3 regions of the Kosakonia oryzae genome follow, and region 1 is predicted to be linked to each of the others. Evidence: predicted binding sites of a transcription regulator. Region 1 holds the regulator's gene; each other region holds the start of a gene.

Region 1 (7,156 bases):
ATAAAACCAAAATTATTGCCTTCCACAATGCCTTCCACGGTCGTTCGCTGTTTACCGTCACGGTGGGTGGTCAGCCGAAATATTCCGATGGCTTTGGCCCGAAACCGGCCGACATCATTCATGTGCCATTCAACGATCTGCACGCGGTGAAAGCTGTCATGGATGATCATACCTGCGCGGTGGTGGTCGAGCCGATCCAGGGCGAAGGCGGTGTTACGGCAGCAACGCCGGAGTTTTTGCAGGGTCTGCGCGAACTGTGCGATCAGCACAAAGCGCTGCTGGTATTTGATGAAGTGCAATGCGGCATGGGCCGTAGCGGCGATCTGTTTGCTTATATGCACTATGGCGTAACGCCGGACATTCTGACCAGTGCGAAAGCGCTGGGGGGCGGTTTCCCGATCAGCGCGATGCTGACGACCAATGAGATCGCCAGCGTGTTCCACGCCGGTTCACATGGCTCCACCTATGGTGGCAATCCGCTGGCCTGCGCGGTTGCGGGAACGGCTTTTGACATTATCAACACGCCGGAAGTGCTCAACGGTGTGAATGCTAAACGCCAGCTTTTCGTCAAGCATTTGCAGCAGATCGGCGAAAAATATCAACTCTTTAGCGAAATTCGCGGCATGGGACTATTGGTTGGCGCTGAATTGACTGCGCCGTTTAAAGGCCGCGCGCGTGATTTTCTCTATGCTGCCGCAGAGGCGGGCGTAATGGTGCTGAACGCCGGTCCGGACGTCATGCGCTTTGCACCGTCGCTGGTTATTGACGAGCAGGATATTGATGAAGGGATGCGCCGCTTTGCCAGCGCAGTCGAGAAAGTGGTTAATGGTTAAGACGTCGGCTTAGCCAAATGCCGTGATGCGGGCGCTGACGCCATGCCACTGACGAAATGGTGTGCATGGTGTTCAGATGCCCGATAACCCGTTGTAAATGCTGTTCAAGCGTGCTCATTGGCCCGTGGGTCAGCGTTTCCGGCGCTTCCAGAATATTGACGTCACCGGACTCTCCCGGCCCGTCATACTCCAGCCGCTGCTGACAACGCTGCAGCGCAATTTCACAGGACTGCAAATAGCGCTGCGCCAGTTCCGGCGTCAGCATCGTATGCTCGCGCGCCAGCGTGGTCATCGCATTGATATGTTCGACAATAAATTGGCTGTGTGTGACCCACAACTTCATATCTTCCAGATAGCGGGTGTTAAAGCCGGGTTCCTGCATTGCCTGATTGAGCGAGTTAAAAAGTGCATTATGTGCCTGGTTGACGCGCATACGCTGCCAGGCGAGCGGTGTTGGCTGCGGGTCATCGCTGAGGATCAGGCGAATCGCCTGCTGATCTGTTTCCAGCGCGTCGTGGGCATTCTGACGCAGCAAGCCGCTTTGCCATTGCGGCCACAACCAGACCATACCGCCAAAGGCGATCAGGCAGCCAATTAAGGTATCGATTAGCCGCGCGACAATAAATTCTTCGCCATTTAAGGTCAGCAGTTGCAATGAGTACACCGCGGTAATGGTAAAACCGACCATCGCCCAGCCGTAACTTTTGCGGATAATCAGATAGCTGACCAGCGTAATCAATAACATGGCCGTCAGCGTAAAACCGAGCGGAACATGAAAGTGCAGCGTGATCCCGGCGATCACCAGCCCGGCAAGGGTTCCTGCCGCCCGGTGGACAATGCGCACGCGTGTCGCGCCATAACCATTTTGCGTGACAAACATAATCGTCATCATGATCCAGTAGGGCTTCGGCAGATGCAGGGCGCTGCCCATCAGGCTGGCAATACTGAGCATTACGCTGATGCGCGCCGCATTACGCAGCGCGGCAGATTTCAGGGATAAATAGCTTTTCAGCGCCGGGAGCAATGGCAATCGACGCTGCTTCTCCGCCATCAGATCGCGGATGTACAGAGGACGCTGCGTACGCAGTACGCGGGCGATGCGGCTAAAGTGCCAGGCGCAAAACTGGCCTACCGGATTATCCGGGTGCTGGCGGGCGATTTTTTCCAGCGCGCCGATTTGCTTCTCCATTGTGAAACGCGTCGGATAGCGATGGTAGAGAATGTCGTCCGCCAGCACGCGTAAACGGGCGGCGACGGTCTGCGCATTCCAGCGAATCACCTGCTCGGCGTGGGTTTGTTCAACCAGCTTTTGTACCTCTTCCGGCTGGTGCAGGCTGACGGAAATATGCTCTTGCAAATCCAGCGCGACCTGGAAAACGCGCAGCAGGCGTTTGTAGTCGTTATGCTGATTGGCCGCCAGCATATGCAGCTGTTGGTAGCACTGGCTAATCATATCCACCACTTTTTGCTGGCGTGCAAGCAGCGGCGGCAGGGCTTTTTCCGGATCGGCATGCTGCGTCAGCAGGCTGTATTTGGCTTCGCAATAATCAGCCAGTTGCCGGTAGAGCAAACTTAACGATTCGCGCAGTGGTTGTTCTCGCCACATCCAGAACCAGAACCAGTTAAACAGCCCGTACCATAGCGTGCCCAGCGTGTAGATCAGCAGTGGCTCCCACACCGGCATATTCCCGGCGAGGCTGAGCGTGAAGATGGCGGCAATCAGCGAGGCGGGCAATAAACGCCCGTGCAATGCGCTGATCTCGGCCGTGACGCCCAGTAGCAGAGTCAGCATGGTAAAGATCAGCGGCAGCGGAAGATCTTCCGCCAGCAACAATTGCACCGCCAGGCTGCTACCTGCAAACAGACAGCCGCCAATCATCAGGCGCTTAAAGAAGCGCTTATGCGGCGTGTCGAGACCGGCAATGTTGCAGCAAGCGGGAACGAGTGAGAAAAGCAGACCCTGTTGCAGATGGCCGACGAGCAGGCCAATCGCCACAGGCAGACATAACACCAGCGTTTGTCGCAGTGCGTAGTTGATTTCGGGGTGATAAATCAGCCTGCGCCACATGAGGAGAGAAAACGGCGCGCCGGGTAAACGATGCGCCGTTTTACGGATTAACGTGTTCCGTATACCACGATGGTTTTGCCGTGGGCGGAGATCAGGTTTTGATCTTCCAGCATTTTCAGGATGCGGCCGACAGTCTCACGGGAGCAACCAACGATTTGGCCAATCTCCTGGCGAGTGATTTTAATCTGCATGCCGTCCGGGTGAGTCATTGCGTCCGGCTGTTTTGCCAGATTAAGCAATGTCTGCGCGATACGGCCCGTTACGTCCAGGAACGCCAGGTTGCCGACTTTCTCCGAGGTCACCTGAAGGCGACGCGCCATCTGCGCGGAGAGACGCATCAGAATATCCGGGTTCACCTGGATAAGCTGACGGAATTTTTTGTAGGAAATTTCGGCGACTTCACAAGCGGTCTTGGCGCGTACCCAGGCACTGCGCTCCTGACCTTCTTCGAACAAGCCCAGTTCACCGATAAAATCACCCTGATTAAGGTAAGAGAGAATCATCTCTTTACCTTCCTCATCCTTGATTAGCACTGCCACTGAGCCTTTAACGATGTAATACAGCGTTTCCGCCTTTTCACCCTGGTGAATCAGCGTGCTCTTCGACGGGTACTTATGAATGTGGCAATGAGACAAGAACCATTCGAGAGTCGGGTCTGTTTGCGGTTTGCCAAGCACCATGCGCGGTTATCCTCTGTTATAAGCTGGCTCCGAAAGCGGGGATATAGGTTTCAGCCTGCTTGCGGGGTTGCAATCAAAGCTTCTCATGTCCTGAGAAGTGGGCCGTCAGCGTTATCTGCGGCCTCTAATCTACGATGTCATGCATACATGCGTAACATCCATTTATCTTTGTAGCATCCAGATTGTTTTAGCATAGGTTTTCACGCCTGTCTCCTGGTGTCTCGCTTCAGCATGACGCAGGTCGCCTTCCGTTGCGAGTTTTGTTATGTACGCGTAATCTGTGGAGAAAATTACTACTCCGGAGTGTATAAAATGCAGGCACGTGTGAAATGGGTTGAAGGGTTGACCTTCCTGGGTGAGTCCGCATCTGGCCACCAAATTCTGATGGACGGTAATTCCGGGGATAAAGCGCCAAGCCCGATGGAGATGGTGCTGATGGCGGCGGGCGGTTGCAGTGCAATCGACGTCGTTTCCATCCTGCAGAAAGGGCGCCACGACGTGACCGACTGCGAAGTGAAGCTGACTTCCGAGCGCCGTGAAGAGGCACCGCGTCTGTTTACGCACATCAATCTGCACTTTATCGTCACCGGTAAGGCGCTGAAAGACGCGGCGGTTTCCCGCGCGGTGGATCTGTCGGCGGAAAAATATTGCTCCGTAGCGCTGATGCTGGAGAAGGCCGTGAAGATCACTCACTCCTACGAGGTTATCGAAGCCTGATGCCCTGGCCCGGCGCCAGGCTTGCCGGGCTACTTAATCTTTTTCCCTTCCATCAGCCGTTGCACCAGCGGCGTCATAATCAATTCCATCGCCAGCCCCATCTTGCCGCCCGGTACCACCAGCGTATCCATATGGGAAATAAACGAACCCTGCAGCATCGCCAACAGCCACGGGTAATCAATGCCCTGCAAATTCTGGAAGTGAATGACTACAAAGCTTTCATCCAGCGACGGAATGCCTTTTGCGGCAAATGGGTTAGAAGTATCGACCGTCGGCACGCGCTGGAAGTTGATGTGCGTGCGGGAAAACTGCGGGGTGATAAAGTTGATGTAATCTTCCATCGAGCGAACCACCGAATCCATCACCGCTTCACGGGAGTGCCCACGTTCGCTGGTGTCGCGAATCAGTTTCTGGATCCACTCCAGGTTGACGATCGGCACCACGCCAACCAGTAAATCAACGTGCCGCGCCACGTCATTTTGCGGTGTCACTACGCCGCCGTGCAGCCCTTCGTAAAACAGCACGTCGGTGGGTTCCGGCAGCGGTTGCCAGGGCGTAAACGTGCCCGGAACCTGATTCCACGGCACCGCTTCATCGTAGGTATGCAGATATTTACGCGTTTGCCCGGTTCCGCTCTGGCCATATTCGCTAAAGGTCTGTTCGAGCAGGCCAAAGTCATTGGCATCCGGGCCAAAGTAACTGATATGCCGCCCAAGATCGCGGGCTTTGCGGATCGCCATATCCATTTCCGGACGGGTAAAGCGATGGAAGCTGTCACCTTCCACTTCTGCGGCATGCATGTTGAGCTGGGCGAAGATTTTACGGAAGGCGACGCTGGTCGTGGTGGTTCCCGCGCCGCTGGAGCCAGTAACGGCGATGACCGGATGTTTGGCGGACATAGCAACTCCCTGAATAAAACTGTGTTTGCAGTATAGTCAGCCGCCATCTACCCGGTTAATTGTGGAACTGCCCACGCGGCATAATATTTACCGTCTCGTGCAGTTCCGACCACACCAGTACAGCTTCACCGCGTTGCAGTTGACGTTTAACGTCAGCGACCTTTTGTTCTAGCGAACGTTCATGTTCACCATAATCGGTGCCTTCGCGCAAGACAAAGCTCTCAATCAGATTGTTCAGCGTGTCGGCGTCAATCTCTTGCCAGGGAATAATCATGATGTTCTCAGCCAGGTGGAAAGCCAATCCGGAATGCGCTTTTCCAGCCACATTTCTGGTCGGCGCAGCGTACCGCCGACAAACCCGACATGACCGCCGTGTTCTGTCAGTTGGTACTCAATATTCGGCGGTAAATACCCGGCGTCCGGAATAACGTTATGATCCATAAATGGATCGTCTTTGGCGTGAATGATCAGCGTCGGTTTGCGGATCAACGGCAACTGCGGCATGGCGCTACAGCGGCGATAGTAATCCAGCGCATCAGCAAAGCCGTGAATTTTGGCGGTGATCAGATCGTCAAACTCGCGAATACGCCGCACTTTCCGCAGTGCTGGCAGCGTTGTCGGCAGCGAGCCAGGATAGGCTCTTAATTTGCGTGCGGCGTTCGCTTTCAGCAAATTTAGCAGGTAACGCTGATAAAAGCGGGAAAACCCTTTTTCCATATGATAGCTGCACGCTTCCAGCATCAATGGCGCAGAGACGATCACGGCTGCATCAACGGGAAGAGAATCATCGGCTTTGGCCAGCAGACAGCCGAGCATATTGCCGCCCAGCGAATAACCTACCGCTGCGGTCGGTGCCGGGCCGAAGGTTTCTGGCAGCCAGCGTAAAAACCAGGTGCCATCTTCGGTTTCACCGGAGTGGTAGATGCGGTTCAGGCGGTTGGGAATGCCGCTACACCCGCGAAAATGCATCACCACGCCCAGCCAGCCGCGCTCTTTTGCCGCATGGATCAGACCATGCGCATACGGGCTATGCAGGCTACCTTCCAGCCCGTGAAACACGACCAGACGCGGTTTGTGTTTTGCCTGCCCGGGCTCTTCGCTCCAGGCGAGATCGACGAAGTCGCCGTCCGGCAGCTCCAGGCGCTGCCACCAGGGATCAAACTGTAAGCGGCGGCGTAGAATGCGAGGCAGCATCGTTTGTAGATGCGGATTCCGCGCACCCGGCATCGGATGAAAGTTGTGCGAATCTTCCTGATTTTCAAGAAGATTTGCAGGTGTAATATCTGCCATCGTGTTAAATCATCTCAAGAAACTGACGCTTATTATACTTGCGAATATTTAAGCTGTTTAATACTTTGCTGCTGTTGTACCGTATTACGCTCTACGGACAGCCTTATAACGATTTAATAAATCAGCAATTTTATTCCATTACTGCTGTCCGCTTTTCACTCATTGAGGACTCATTGGATGACGGAAAATACCTCGCTTGACCTTGCGGCACCACAGCAACTCAATCAGGCAATTAACGACTTACCCGGCAGTGAAAATTTAACCCCAGCCGAGCAAACGCAAATCCAGAATATTGTTGAAGAAATTAATATTAACGATCCGGTGTTCTCGCTGGCCTTTGGCGCCAAAACCATGAACAGCATCTCGCAGTTTTCCGAATCGCTGATGCAGGAAGTCCGGGCGAAAGACGCTGGCGTGATTGGCGCGCAATTGACCGATCTACTGATGAAAATCAAGCAGGTGGATATCAGCGCCTTCGAGCAAAAACCGGGTTTCCTCGCTTCACTGCCGTTGTTGGGATCGCTGTTTAACCGCATCGAGCGCACCATGCTGGAGTACCAGACGCTGGCGAAGCAGGTCGATACCATCACCGAAAAGCTGAATGAAGCGATGGTAGATCTGCTGCGTAATATTTCCGTTCTGGAGATCCTCTTTGATCGTAACCGCGAC
Region 2 (7,156 bases), 660 kb from region 1:
ATTGCCGGGATGCATGTCGGCATGGAAAAAACTGTCGCGGAAAACCTGGGTGAAGAAGACCTGCACGCCGCGCTCGGCCAGCAATTTCAGGTTGGTGCCGTTCTTTTCCAGCGCCGCAACATCGGAGACCGGAATACCGTAAATGCGCTCCATCACCAGCATATTCTGGCTACAGTAGTCGGAGTAGATTTCCGGCACGTACAGCATCGGGCTGTTTTCGAAATTACGCCGTAACTGAATCGCGTTGGCGGCTTCACGCAACAAATCCAGCTCATCGATCAGCGTTTTTTCATATTCCCGTACGACTTCACGCGGACGCAAACGACGACCATCCGGCAGCAGGCGCGGAACCCACGCCGCCAGGCGGTAAATAAGCTTAAGATCGGCTTTGATCACCGGCAGAATATCCGGGCGGATCACCTTGATCACCACCTCTTTGCCACTCTCTTTCAGCCGCGCGGTATGAACCTGAGCAATCGATGCAGACGCCAGCGGTTCAATCTCGAAGTCATCAAACCAGGTTTCAACCGGCAGATCGCCCATCGCTTTTTCGATTTGCTGTTTGGCGAGGTGCCCGTCAAACGGCGCGACACGATCCTGTAGCATTGCCAGTTGATCGGCAATCAGCGGCGGGAAAAGATCGCGACGAGTAGAGAGCATTTGGCCGAATTTGATCCACACCGGTCCCAGTTCCTGCAACGCAAGACGCAGCCGTTCTCCAAGTGCTTTATCCTTGTGCCGGTTAGGCATCCAGAACAGCATCCTGCGCCAGATCCGCAGCGGCAGGGTGATACGCATTCTGGGAATGAGCTCATCAAGCCCGTAACTCAAGAAAGTCTGGATGATGAAATAGAGCCGCCGCAGTTCACCTGGCGTCATTTGCCCTCCAGTTTATCCAGGCGCTGAGCTAATGCTTCCGTCGCACGTTCCACGGCCGCCGTCTCTTCTGCAAACCAGGCCACTTCCAGAGCGCCCGGCGCGACGCGCCACTCTTCGGTTAACACTTCAGCGACGTAGCGTTGTTGACGCTGAACGCCATGGCGCAGCAAGCGCGCGCCACCGCGCAGGAATTTACTAATACCCTCGGCAGCAATATCGCCCGTCCAGGGAGCAAGCACCTCAGCGGGATCAAACTCAGCGAGATCGGCAAGCGCCACCAGGTTTTGCACGACCTGGATATCCCCCTGAACTTCCAGCTCGCCGCTACGGATAAGCGCAGTGAGTTGTTGGCGATCGCGCAGTTTCGGCAATACCCGCAACTGGGTGATAACCGAACAGTCGGCCTCTCCTTCCCATTCGCTCAGGACGTCGATCTGCTGCTCGCTAAACACCAGCACAAACGGCGAGGAGAACTCCTGCAAAACAACGCGTAAAACTTTGCCGTACAGACGCTGACGCGCAGAAACCAGCGCGCTCTCGCGGTAGAGAAAGGTATTCAGCGCGCGTTCGATTCCGGCGGCCACCATCGGCTTAAAGGGCATACGCACTCCTGTCAGAATTTGTAGCCACGGTGCAGAGCAACAATACCGGCGGTCAGATTGTAGTAGTCAACGTTTTCAAAACCCGCGTCCTGCATCATCGCTTTCAGGGTTTCTTGATCGGGGTGCATACGGATGGATTCCGCCAGATAGCGGTAGCTGTCGGCATCGCTTGCCACCAGTTGGCCTATGCGCGGCAGAACATGGAAAGAGTACGCGTCGTACACTTTACTCAGCGGCTCAATAATCGGTTTGGAAAACTCCAGCACCAGAAGACGCCCGCCCGGTTTCAACACACGGAACATGGAGCGCAGCGCTTGCTCTTTTTCCGTTACGTTGCGCAAACCGAAAGAGATGGTAATGCAGTCGAAGGTATTATCCGGGAACGGCAGCGCTTCTGCGTTTGCCTGTACATACTCAACGTTACCGATAATGCCGATGTTGCGCAGCTTTTCGCGCCCCATTTTCAGCATTGAGTCGTTGATATCAGCCAGCACAACCTGCCCGGTTTCACCCACCAGACGTGAGAACTTAGCGGTCAAATCGCCAGTTCCGCCGGCCAGATCGAGAACTTTTTGCCCACGGCGTACGCCGCTGCAATCAATGGTAAAACGCTTCCATAAACGGTGAATGCCCATCGACATCAAATCGTTCATAACGTCATATTTTGACGCGACCGAATGGAAAACATGCGCCACCATGTCGGCTTTGTTTTCTTTGGCGACGGTCTGAAAACCAAAGTGTGTTGTCTCTTTTGAATCTTCCGCCATCTTAGTGCCTGCTATTTAAGAATTTGTTTGTGAAGTGTATCAGATTGGACGCAATTGCCCTACGATTCAACCGCCCGATGATGCCTTCGCGCCAGGTTCCTCATGCTGCGTTTCATCGTCTAACTGGTTGTCTTCATTATATTCGTTTACCGCTTCCTGCCCCGATCGCAGGCGAAACTCTTCATCCTGCGCCTGAGCTTCCGCCGTTAATTCTGGATTAATCTCACGCTTAATCTCAACGCCAAGGCCGCGAAATGCCTCCGCCTGCGCCAGCACATTGCCGCGCCCGGCAGTGAGTTTTTTCATCGCCTGGCGGTAGTTATCCTGCGCTTTATCCAGGCTCTGTCCGATGGACGACATGTCATCAACGAACAGGCGCATTTTGTCATACAGCCGACTCGCCCTTTCTGCAATCTGTTGAGCGTTGCGACTTTGATGCTCATAGCGCCAAAGGTTAGCGATGGTGCGCAGCGCTACCAGTAGCGTGGTAGGGCTGACCAGCATAATGTTATTCTTCAGCGCTTCCGTTATCAGTTCGGGCTGCCTGTCGAGGGCGATCAGGAACGCCGGTTCCACCGGAATAAACATCAGGACGTAGTCGAGGCTGCGCAGGCCGGGAAGCTGCTGATAATCTTTGCGCCCCAACAGGCGAATATGATTGCGTACCGAGGCGATATGCTCCTGCAGCGCGCCTTCGCGGGTAAATTCATCGTCGGCGTTGAAGTAGCGCTCGTAGGCCACCAGCGTCATTTTGGCATCAATCACGACATCCTTGCCCTGCGGTAAGCGCACGATCACATCCGGCTGCATACGCGCACGGCTGTCGTTTTCCAGGCTGACCTGGGTTTCATATTCGTACCCTTCGCGCAGACCGGACGCTTCCAGCACGCGGGTCAGCACCACTTCGCCCCAATTGCCCTGCGTTTTATTATCGCCTTTCAATGCGCGCGTCAGGTTGATGGCCTCCTGAGCCATCTGGGCGTTTAGCTGTTGCAGATTGCGGATTTCATGCGCCAACGTATGGCGTTCGCGCGCCTCCTGGCCAAAGCTCTCCTGCACCTGACGGCGAAAACCGTCGAGCTGCTCGCGCAGCGGCGTTAGCAGGCCGTTCAGGCTCTGGCGGTTCTGTTCATCCACCCGCCGGTTGCTCTGCTCAAAAATGCGGTTCGCAAGGTTTTCAAATTGTTCGCTGAGACGCTGCTCGCTGCTGTGCATCTGGCGTAGCTTCTCTTCCGCATGCAACTGGGTGGATTCCAGGCGGGTGGTGACTTCACGAAGATCGGCTTCCAGCGAGCTGTTGATATGCTGCAGGCTGCGCAGTTCGTTATTGAGTAGCTCGCACTCTTCACGCCAGTGCTCGCTCTGAACCAACTGCTGGCGGGTGGCGCTCAGTTCACTAAACACATCGCGTTGCTCGGCAAGTAATTCCGCCTGCTGCTGCGCCCCGCGCCAGCTTGCAGCCAGCCAGCCGACCAGTAATCCCGCCAGCGCCAGCGCTGCCATGACGATGATTGAAGTGTCCACCACGCCTCCTCCAGACCTTATTCTTACAAGCGGGAATTGTGCTGTATAAACGTCCAGTTGGGAAGGGCTTTTCCTGCGAGGCGCTACGCAGAAACGGAAAGGGATTTGTCAGGCCCGGTAAACGTAGCGTTACCGGGCACCGGGAGAGAGGAATTACAGCAGGCGACGTGCGGCTTCCACCACGATTTTCACGGCGTGGCTTTCGGTCTGTTTCATCGTTTCTGCGTTCGGGATCTCCTGCTGGGTACGATTCACAATCACCCCAGCCACCATCCCGGCGCGCAGTCCCTGGCTTGAACACATGGTCAGCAGCGTCGCGGATTCCATTTCATAATTCATCACACCCATTGATTGCCACTCTTCCATTGAGCCTTTAAAGCTTTTCACCACGCGCCCGGAGAATGTGTCATAACGCTCCTGGCCCGGGTAAAAGGTGTCAGACGATGCTGTTACGCCAATGTGTTTAGTTGCGCCAATCGCATCCGCCGCTGCAACCAGCGCCGTAGTGCAGGCAAAGTCGGCCACCGCCGGGTATTCCATCGGTGCAAAATGCAGGCTGGCGCCATCAAGGCGCACGGAGGCGGTGGTAATCAGTACATCGCCAACATTGATATGCGGCTGAATCGCCCCGGTTGTGCCGACACGCAGAAAAGTGCGGATGCCAAGCTGCGCCAGTTCTTCAACGGCGATAGACGTTGACGGACCGCCGATGCCGGTGGAGCACACAATAACCGGCTTGCCATCCAGTTCGGCACGCCAGCTGGTAAATTCGCGGTGAGATGCCAGTTTGACCGGCTCATCCATCAGCGCGGCGATCTTTTCCACACGCTCCGGATCGCCAGGGACAATGGCCAGCGTAGCCCCTTGTAAATCGTTTTTGGTGAGACCGAGATGAAAAACATCAGACCTGGACATAACAGGCTCCTTTGTGGTTGGTTTTATCAGGAGAGGCAAAAAGCCACTTTACAGAAGGCGCCCGCCTATTTTCGTGATTAACGTCACCATGATAGAAAGTGTTTGCATATCATTTCCATAAATTAGTGACCCAAGTCACATTACCATGCTGTATCTTACAACGCAGCAGCAAAGATAGTCGATGAAACGGGGATTTGCGCGCGCGCCAGGCCTTCCCGTCTATAGTTATTGAAGCGCTAATAAAAGGGTATGGAGAATGCCATGACAACCAACAAACAGCCGGGCTTTGCACCTGCAGCTTCGCCTCACGCTTCCACCATCGTGCACACACCGGAGGACGCCCTAATCGCAGGCGAAACCTCCATTCCCACGCAGGGCGACAGTATGCCTGCGTTTCACGCCCGCCCCAAAAATGCCGCTGGCCCGTTGCCGATCGTCATTGTGGTGCAGGAAATTTTCGGCGTACATGAACATATCCGCGATATCTGCCGCCGTCTGGCGCTGGAAGGTTACCTCGCCATTGCGCCTGAGCTCTACTTTCGCCAGGGCGATCCGAATGATTTCGCCGATATCCAGACGCTCCTGAGCGGGCTGGTCAGTAAGGTGCCGGATGCCCAGGTGCTGGCCGACCTCGACCACGTCGCCAGTTGGGCGGCGCGCAATGGCGGCAACGCACATCAATTGTTGATCACCGGTTTTTGCTGGGGAGGACGTATCGCCTGGCTGTATGCGGCGCATAACCCGCAGTTGAAAGCCGCGGTGGCCTGGTACGGTAAGCTGGTGGGAGAGAAATCGCTCAACTCGCCGCGCCACCCGGTAGATGTCGCGACCGATCTGACCGCGCCAGTGCTGGGTTTATACGGCGCGCAGGATACCGGTATTCCTCTCGAAAGCGTGGAAACCATGCGCCAGGCGCTGCGGGCAGCTAATGCTACTGCCGAGATTGTGGTTTACCCGGAAGCGGGCCATGCCTTTAATGCCGATTACCGCCCGAGCTATCACGAAGAGTCAGCAAAAGATGGCTGGCAACGCATGCTGGCATGGTTTGCCCAGTACAATAAAAAATAGTATCCGTGCCGGGGGAAACGCCCCGGCAAATAATAGAGACTTAAGATAAAACGCTAATATGAAAACACCCTTAATTTCTGACCGTATTAACAGCGAATGAAGGGAAACGGATTTATATGAAAGCTTCGTTTTGCATTAAGAAAAAGTTTGATGGGATCAAGAAAATTCTATTATCCTGGCAGAAATAAGCAATTGCACCTCAGAAAATACTCAACGCCAGCGTCAGTTAATAGTATGTATTTTAATGTCTTTTCAAATCTCAGCATAAAAAAACACCAATTCAAAAGATGATTTTGCTTTTTCGTAGTGACCAGATATTGAACTTTGCTGGTTTACCTATTCTTCGCTTCCATGCAATACTTTGGATACACCTTATTACAGGTAAACGCCTTTAATAAGATTATGCTTAGCGCATATCATAGAAGGAATTATTCACATTTTTTGACGGCACTAAATAATTGCACAGACCAGCACCATAAAATGGTACTGGACATAACAAAACCCGGGCAAAGCTCCGTAAAAAAAGATTCCTTCTGCGCAACTATTTAGCGTTTTTACTTATATTTTTATACAGGGTTGTCACGTGAGAAAAAATATTTCAGCATTGTCGCTTTTAGCCGTATCTGTTTGTTTTTTGCCTGACATCGCCTCAGCCGCATCCTCCCATTCTGTAACGTCGACCCAAACGTTTTCAGTCCGGCTTGGTGCCTCTCGTTTGATTTATGATCCTGCGTCCAACGGTACAACCCTGACGGTAACCAATCCGCAGGATTACCCCATTCTGATCCAGTCTCAAGCGCTGGATGAAAACAGGAAAAATAAAGCACCGTTTGTTGTAACGCCCCCGCTGATGCGCCTGGACGGGCAGCAGTCCAGCCGATTACGTATTGTGCGCACCGGCGGTAATTTCCGGGCCGACCGTGAAACGTTACAGTGGTTATGCGTCAAGGGAATTCCCCCCAAAGCGGGAGACGAGTGGGCAAAAGAGGAGGCAGATAAAGTCTCGCTGAACGTTCAACTCACTATCAATAACTGTATCAAACTGCTCATTCGTCCAGGCACGTTAAAAAGCCATCCTGACGATGCAGAAAATCGCCTGCAATGGCAGCAGCACGGCAATAAATTGACCGCAACGAATAACTCGCCGTTTTACATTAATATCAGCGCGCTAAAAATTAATGGCGTTACCGTACAGGACATCAAATACGTTGCGCCTTTCTCTTCGCGCGATTTCACACTGACTTCCGCAACAAAAAGTAAAAGAATTGAATGGAAGATCGTGAACGATTACGGCGGTGAAAGTCAGACCTGGCAAGCCAGCGTAGAATAACAATGCTATTTAATTCGCCACAGCATAGAAGCAAGCGTATTTATTATTCATATGTATATATGCAATTAACT
Region 3 (7,156 bases), 280 kb from region 1:
CGTTATCGGCCAGCCACAGCGGCGTATCCAGCACCAGCTCGGCGAGACCATTTTCCAGCAGCGAAACGCGGCCGGTAACATGGCTGGCGGCATGATGGATATGCACCGGCTGCCACTGGCTCAGCGACGTGTGCGTTTGCAGCGCGACAATCACCCGCTCCGTTGGCTCCGGGGGTTGCTGGGACAGCAACCAGTCACCGCGGCTGAGCGCCTCTTTTTCCGCGTCCCCGGCAATATTGAGCGCAATGCGCTGCCCGGCATGAGCATGATCAACCGGCTGGTTCTGCGCATGCAGGCCGCGTACGCGCATCGGTGTATTTACCCCGGTCAGCCACAACGTATCACCCACGCGCACATCGCCAGAGAGCGCCGTACCGGTCACCACCAGGCCGGCGCCTTTGACGGTAAACGCGCGATCCAGCGCCAGGCGAAAACGTTGATTTTCCGGGTGCGTGCGCTCCGGCAACTGCAACAGATGCGCACGTAATTCAGCGATGCCACGCATCTCTGTTGCGGCGGTGACAAACAGGGTCGCCTGCGGATAACCAAAGGTTTTCAGCGTCTCCTGTACTTCTGCGCGCACCTGCTCAATGCGCGCGTCATCCACGCGATCGGCCTTCGTTAGCGCCACGGTCAGCGCTGGATTACCGGTGAGCTGCAAAATGGCCAGATGCTCGCGGGTTTGCGCCATCACACCATCATCACAGGCGACTACCAGCAGCGCATGGTCGATACCGCCGACGCCCGCCAGCATATTCGAGAGGAATTTTTCGTGCCCCGGCACATCAATAAACCCCGGTACGCGCCCGTCCGGCTGCGGCCAGTAGGCGTAGCCCAGATCGATGGTCATACCGCGTTTTTTCTCTTCCGGCAAACGATCGGCATTCACGCCGGTTAGCGCCTCAATCAGGGTCGTTTTGCCGTGGTCAACATGCCCGGCAGTGGCAATAATCATTTCAGCAACATCTCCAGCAAGCGGGATTCATCATCAAGACAGCGGCAGTCCAGCCACAGGCGACCATCGTAAATACGGCCAATCACCGGCTGCGGCAACGCCCGCCACTGCGCTGCCAGCGCTTCCAGCCGCCGCCCACTGCCGTCGCGCGGCGTAAAGGTTACGGCCGCGCCGGGCAGGCGATCGACCGGCAAAGAGCCGCTACCAATCTGTGACAAACAGGCTTCGACACGCAGGTCGAACTCGCTATAGCGCGCATTCAGCGCCGCGCACAGCCGCAACGCCTGCTCGCGGATCTCCGGCTCCGGACGCGTCAGATAACGCAGCGTCGGCAGGCTCTGCGGTAACTTTTCCGGGTGCAGATAGAGACGCAGCGTAGCTTCCAGCGCCGCCAGCGTCATTTTGTCGGCCCGCAGCGCCCGTTTCAGCGGGTGCTGCTGCAACTGCGCAATCAGCGCTTTTTTACCAACGATAATGCCCGCCTGCGGGCCACCAAGCAGCTTATCACCGGAGAAGCTCACCAGGCTGACGCCTGCAGCGATCAGCGCCTGCGGCATCGGCTCTTTTGGCAGGCCGTAGCGGCTTAAATCCACCAGCGAGCCGCTACCCAGATCGACAATCACCGGCAGACCGGCCGCTTCGGCAAGCGTCACCAGCTCCTCTTCGTCCACCGCGGCGGTAAAACCATCAATATGATAATTGCTGGTATGCACTTTCATCAGCAGCGCCGTGTTGTCGTTGATCGCCTGACGGTAATCTTTAGCATGCGTGCGGTTAGTGGTTCCCACTTCATGCAGCACGCAGCCCGCCTGGCGCATCACATCAGGAATGCGGAACGCACCGCCAATCTCCACCAGCTCACCGCGCGACACCACCACTTCACGCCCTGCCGCCGTGGCTGCCAGCATCAGCAACACGGCGGCAGCGTTGTTATTGACGATGCAGGCATCTTCCGCGCCGGTTAGCTGGCAGAGTAAATCCGCCAGTGCGCGATCGCGGTGACCACGTCCGGCGCCGTCGAGATCGTATTCCAGCGTCACTGCAGAACCCATGACCGCCGCAACGGCATCGACCGCTGCCTGCGGCTGCACCGCGCGGCCTAAGTTGGTATGCAGTACGGTGCCGCTCAGATTAAACACCGGGCGTAGTGCGCTGGCGCTGCTCTGTTCCAGCCGCTTTTGCGTTTCACTGGCCCAGGCATCGCACCAGTCGGGTAATGTCTGCTGCTGACGGATTTGCTCACGCGCTTCATCCTGTAGCTGGTGCAGCATCTGCGTTACGCGGCTGTGGCCGAAAAGGGTTAATAAAGTGGCGAACGCCTCGTCACGTAACAGGCGATCGGTCGATGGGATCTGGCTGTAAAGAGTTGTCATGAAAAGGCCTGGCTATGAGTTGCCCCCTCCCGTCAGGGGGATTGACGTGAGGGGATTGTACAGCGACTTTGCTCAGGCCGACACCATGCTTATCAGGCCCTTGGCGGCTCCGTACGGGCGAAACTCTCGCGCTGGAAAAGGTTCTCGACCAGCTTCACCAGCAGCGGGCGATTCACGCACCAGCCCGGCGAGACGTGGCGGAAGTTGAGGTAGCCAATCGCGCAGGCGATAGCAATGGTCGCCAGATTCAGCGTATCCACGCTGAGCGTTCCCTCTTGCAGGTAGCGTTCCAGCGTATCCAGACCCTGCGAAACTTTCTCCCGTTGGCGCAGCAGCTCGCTTTCCGATTGCTGCTCAACCGGGCGCGCCAGTTCACGCACCGAGACCAGCGCAGCATCCATAATGCCGTCGGCCAGCGCTTCCAGCTGGCGGATTTTCAGCGCAGCCACAGGCTCCGTCGGCAATAACGCCGGTGCGATAGCCAGTAACTCAATGTATTGCGCGATGATCGGCGAGTCGAACCAGACTTCACCCTCATCCGTAATCAGCGCGGGAACCTTACCGAGCGGGTTGTATTGCGCCACGCCGTTGATCGCGTTGTAGGGCTGCTCGTTGATAAATTCAAAGGTGATCCCCTTTTCCAGCAGCATCACGGAGATTTTGCGGACAAAAGGGCTGGTGTAGCTGCCGATAAGTTTCATTTTTGGGTCCTTTTTTGCCAACAAAAAGTTAATTATGTACTAGTCGTCGTAAATTGTTTCATCAATATGAAAACTTCCGATACTAGATTAAGCCTCGTCAGACTACGTGAAAGGAAGTTACAGGTTGTCCTGAGTGTAAAAAATACAGTTTGCTGGCGATCACACTCGGAAAACTCCTGGCACAAATATCTTGTGATTTGGATCACAAATAAATAACAAAGTCGCGCCAACCTTTTGTGAATTCGATCACATTTAATCCCCTTCAGCGTTCAGTTTTTATCCTTTGTTCTTTTTTTACACTAATTTTTTGTGATCAGAATCACGCTAATTGGCGGGGTATCCCCCTCATTAGTGTGATCAATATCACGTTAAAGGCCATCGTCTGGACAGTTACGCAATTCGGTGCGAGATTTCGCCTCACAGATAACCCAGGTCCGGCTACCTCTGCCGCCACGTTAACAACAAAACCTCGGGCTTCCGGCCTGTGCGATAGTAAACATAAGAAGGGGTGTTTTATGTCATCCGATATCAAGATCAAGGTGCAAAGCTTTGGTCGCTTTCTCAGCAATATGGTGATGCCCAACATCGGCGCGTTTATCGCGTGGGGTATCATTACCGCATTGTTTATTCCTACAGGGTGGTTACCAAACGAGACGCTGGCGAAACTCGTCGGCCCTATGATTACGTATTTGCTGCCGCTGCTCATCGGTTTCACCGGTGGTCGTCTGGTTGGCGGCGATCGCGGCGGCGTGGTGGGTGCTATCACCACAATGGGGGTTATCGTCGGTGCGGATATGCCGATGTTCCTCGGCGCGATGATTGCCGGCCCGCTGGGCGGCTACTGCATCAAGAAATTTGACGCCGCTGTAGACGGCAAGATCAAATCCGGTTTCGAAATGCTGGTGAATAACTTCTCCGCTGGCATCATCGGTATGATCCTCGCCATTCTGGCGTTCCTGGGCATCGGCCCGGCCGTTGAAGTGCTGTCCAAAGCGTTGGCTGCGGGCGTTAACTTCATGGTTGTGCATGACATGCTGCCGCTGGCGTCTATCTTTGTTGAACCGGCGAAAATCCTGTTCCTCAACAACGCCATCAACCACGGTATCTTCTCACCGCTGGGTATTCAGCAGTCTCATGAACTCGGCAAGTCCATCTTCTTCCTGATCGAAGCAAACCCGGGTCCGGGGATGGGCGTACTGCTGGCGTATATGTTCTTCGGTCGCGGCAGCGCGAAACAGTCTGCGGGCGGCGCGGCAATCATCCACTTCCTGGGTGGTATCCACGAAATTTACTTCCCGTATGTGCTGATGAACCCACGCCTGCTGCTGGCGGTGATCCTCGGCGGTATGACTGGCGTGTTTACGCTGAGCGTGCTGAACGGCGGTCTGGTTTCTCCGGCTTCTCCGGGTTCCATCCTGGCAGTGCTGGCGATGACGCCGAAAGGCGCCTACTTCGCTAACATCACGGCGATTCTGGCTGCGCTGGTTGTCTCCTTCGTTATCTCTTCTATCCTGCTGAAAACCAGCAAAGTGAAAGAAGAAGATGAAGATATTGAAGCCGCTACCCGTCGCGTACAGGACATGAAAGCTGAGTCCAAAGGCGCAACGCCGCTGTCGGCTGGCGATGTCACCAACGACCTGAGCCACGTACGTAAAATCATCGTAGCCTGTGATGCCGGTATGGGCTCCAGCGCCATGGGCGCAGGCGTACTGCGTAAGAAAGTCCAGGATGCTGGCCTGACCAACATCTCAGTGACCAACAGCGCAATTAACAGCCTGCCGCCGGATGTCGACCTGGTGATCACGCACCGCGATCTGACCGAGCGTGCTATGCGCCAGGTACCGCAGGCGCAGCATATTTCGCTGACCAACTTCCTGGACAGCGGCCTGTACACCAGCCTGACTGAACGTCTGGTTGCCGCGCAGCGCCACACGGACAACGAAGTAAAGGTGACGACCAGCCTGAAAGACAGCTTTGATGAGACCAACAGCAATCTGTTCAAGCTGGGCGCAGAGAACATCTTCCTTGGTCTCAGCGCGAATACCAAAGAAGAAGCGATTCGTTTTGCCGGTGAGCAACTGGTGAAAGGCGGCTATGTTGAGCCGGAATACGTGCAAGCGATGCTGGATCGTGAAAAACTGACCCCGACCTATCTGGGTGAGTCGATCGCCGTTCCGCATGGTACGGTGGAAGCCAAAGACCGCGTACTGAAAACCGGCGTGGTGTTCTGCCAGTATCCGCAAGGTGTACGCTTCGGCGAAGAAGAAGGTGACATTGCCCGTCTGGTCATCGGTATCGCCGCGCGTAACAACGAGCATATCCAGGTGATCACCAGCCTGACCAATGCCCTGGATGATGAGACGGTCATTGAACGTCTGGCTCAGACTTCCAGCGTTGAAGAAGTGCTGGCGTTGCTGAACAAGTAATCCCCGAAGCCCGGTGGCAAAATGCTTACCGGGCTTTTGTTCTCTCCCTTCGGGGAGAGGGTCAGGGTGAGGAGAACAGTATGTGGTTCTTCACCCAGGCCCTCTCGGGTAAAACATTTATGAAGGTTAATTCTATGAAAGCATTACATTTTGGCGCAGGTAATATCGGACGTGGCTTCATCGGCAAACTGCTTGCCGACGCGGGGATTGAACTGACATTCGCCGATGTGAATCAGGTGGTGCTCGACGCCCTGAATGCCCGTCATAGCTATCAGGTTCACGTTGTGGGAGAAAAACAGCAGATTGATACCGTTTCCGGCGTCAACGCTGTCAGCAGCATCGGTGATGAAGTAATTGACCTGATAGCGCACGTCGATCTGGTTACCACTGCCGTGGGACCGGTTGTGCTGGAGCGTATCGCTCCGGCGATCGCCAAAGGTCTGGCGAAGCGCAAAGCGCAGGGCGTCAACACACCGCTAAACATTATTGCCTGTGAAAACATGGTACGCGGCACCACCCAACTGAAAGGCCATGTGATCGCCGCGCTGGCCGATGCCGATCAAGCGTGGGTAGAAGAGCATGTCGGCTTTGTCGATTCGGCCGTTGACCGCATCGTTCCACCAGCGGAATCCGCAACCAACGACCCGCTGGAAGTGACCGTGGAAACCTTCAGCGAGTGGATTGTTGATAAAACCCAGTTCAAAGGCGCGCTGCCAGCCATTGCAGGCATGGAGTTAACCGATAACCTGATGGCATTTGTTGAGCGTAAGCTCTTCACGCTGAATACCGGGCATGCTATAACCGCGTACCTTGGAAAACAGACCGGCCATCAGACCATTCGCGATGCCATCCTCGACGACGCTATCCGCGCCGTGGTGAAAGGCGCAATGGAAGAGAGCGGCGCGGTACTGATCAAGCGTTATGGCTTCGATCCCGAAAAGCACGCTGCGTACATTCAGAAAATCCTCGGCCGTTTTGAAAACCCGTGGCTGAAAGACGATGTGGAACGCGTTGGCCGTCAGCCGCTGCGTAAACTGAGCGCCGGCGACCGTCTGATTAAACCGCTGCTCGGCACGCTGGAGTACAACCTGCCCCACGCAAACCTGGTGAAAGGTATCGCCGCCGCGATGCACTACCGCAGCGAGCAGGATCCGCAGGCGCAGGAGCTGGCCCAGCTTATCGCAGAGAAAGGCCCGCAGGCTGCGCTGGCGCAAATTTCCGGCCTGGATGCCAACAGCCCGGTCGTTACCGAAGCCATCGACGCATATAACGCAAAGGCATGATGCCGGTTTTGGCGCGGGAATCCCCGCGCCAGTTAACGAAATTGTCAGATATGCAGGCAATAATGGAACAAACGCAGGCTTTCGAAAACCGTGTACTCGAGCGTCTGAATGCGGGCAAAACCGTACGAAGCTTTTTGATTGCTGCCGTTGAACTGCTCAATGAAGCCATCAATATTCTGGTGTTGCAGGTATTTCGCAAAGACGACTACGCGGTGAAATATGCTGTAGAGCCGCTGCTTGACGGAGATGGACCGCTGGGCAATTTATCCGTGCGGCTGAAGCTGATTTACGGCTTGGGCGTGATTTCCCGTGCGGAGTATGAAGACGCGGAGCTCCTGATGGCGCTGCGTGAAGAGCTGAATCACGACGGTACGGAATATGCCTTTACCGACGATGAAATTCTCGGTCCGTTCGGTGA

The links. The regulator CRP, encoded in region 1, controls carbon source genes, mostly activating them, when cyclic AMP is high. The targets are predictions, from matches to a motif close to ATGTGANNNNNNTCACAT.
Positions count from the first base shown of each region.
Region 2: udp (uridine phosphorylase) is a predicted target of CRP. The motif match lies at 4,811-4,828, and genes of this name have one in related genera.
Region 3: AWR26_RS00675 (glutathione S-transferase) is a predicted target of CRP. The motif match lies at 3,220-3,237, and genes of this name have one in related genera.

Region 1 covers NZ_CP014007.2:417,191-424,346, forward strand. Annotated here, with positions in the region: gene argD (bifunctional acetylornithine/succinyldiaminopimelate transaminase) at 1-833, shown strand, start outside; gene AWR26_RS01890 (YccS/YhfK family putative transporter) at 823-2,901, opposite strand; gene crp (cAMP-activated global transcriptional regulator CRP) at 2,949-3,581, opposite strand; gene AWR26_RS01900 (OsmC family protein) at 3,894-4,298, shown strand; gene AWR26_RS01905 (phosphoribulokinase) at 4,328-5,197, opposite strand; gene AWR26_RS01910 (YheU family protein) at 5,253-5,471, opposite strand; gene AWR26_RS01915 (hydrolase) at 5,468-6,487, opposite strand; gene AWR26_RS01920 (toxic anion resistance protein) at 6,665-7,156, shown strand, end outside.
Region 2 covers NZ_CP014007.2:5,173,857-5,181,012, forward strand. Annotated here, with positions in the region: gene ubiB (ubiquinone biosynthesis regulatory protein kinase UbiB) at 1-879, opposite strand, end outside; gene ubiJ (ubiquinone biosynthesis protein UbiJ) at 876-1,481, opposite strand; gene ubiE (bifunctional demethylmenaquinone methyltransferase/2-methoxy-6-polyprenyl-1,4-benzoquinol methylase UbiE) at 1,493-2,248, opposite strand; gene rmuC (DNA recombination protein RmuC) at 2,315-3,772, opposite strand; gene udp (uridine phosphorylase) at 3,926-4,687, opposite strand; gene AWR26_RS24525 (dienelactone hydrolase family protein) at 4,949-5,755, shown strand; gene AWR26_RS24530 (fimbria/pilus periplasmic chaperone) at 6,339-7,085, shown strand.
Region 3 covers NZ_CP014007.2:134,249-141,404, reverse strand. Annotated here, with positions in the region: gene selB (selenocysteine-specific translation elongation factor) at 1-955, opposite strand, end outside; gene selA (L-seryl-tRNA(Sec) selenium transferase) at 952-2,328, opposite strand; gene AWR26_RS00675 (glutathione S-transferase) at 2,421-3,029, opposite strand; gene AWR26_RS00670 (PTS mannitol transporter subunit IICBA) at 3,545-5,455, shown strand; gene mtlD (mannitol-1-phosphate 5-dehydrogenase) at 5,590-6,738, shown strand; gene mtlR (mannitol operon repressor MtlR) at 6,738-7,156, shown strand, end outside.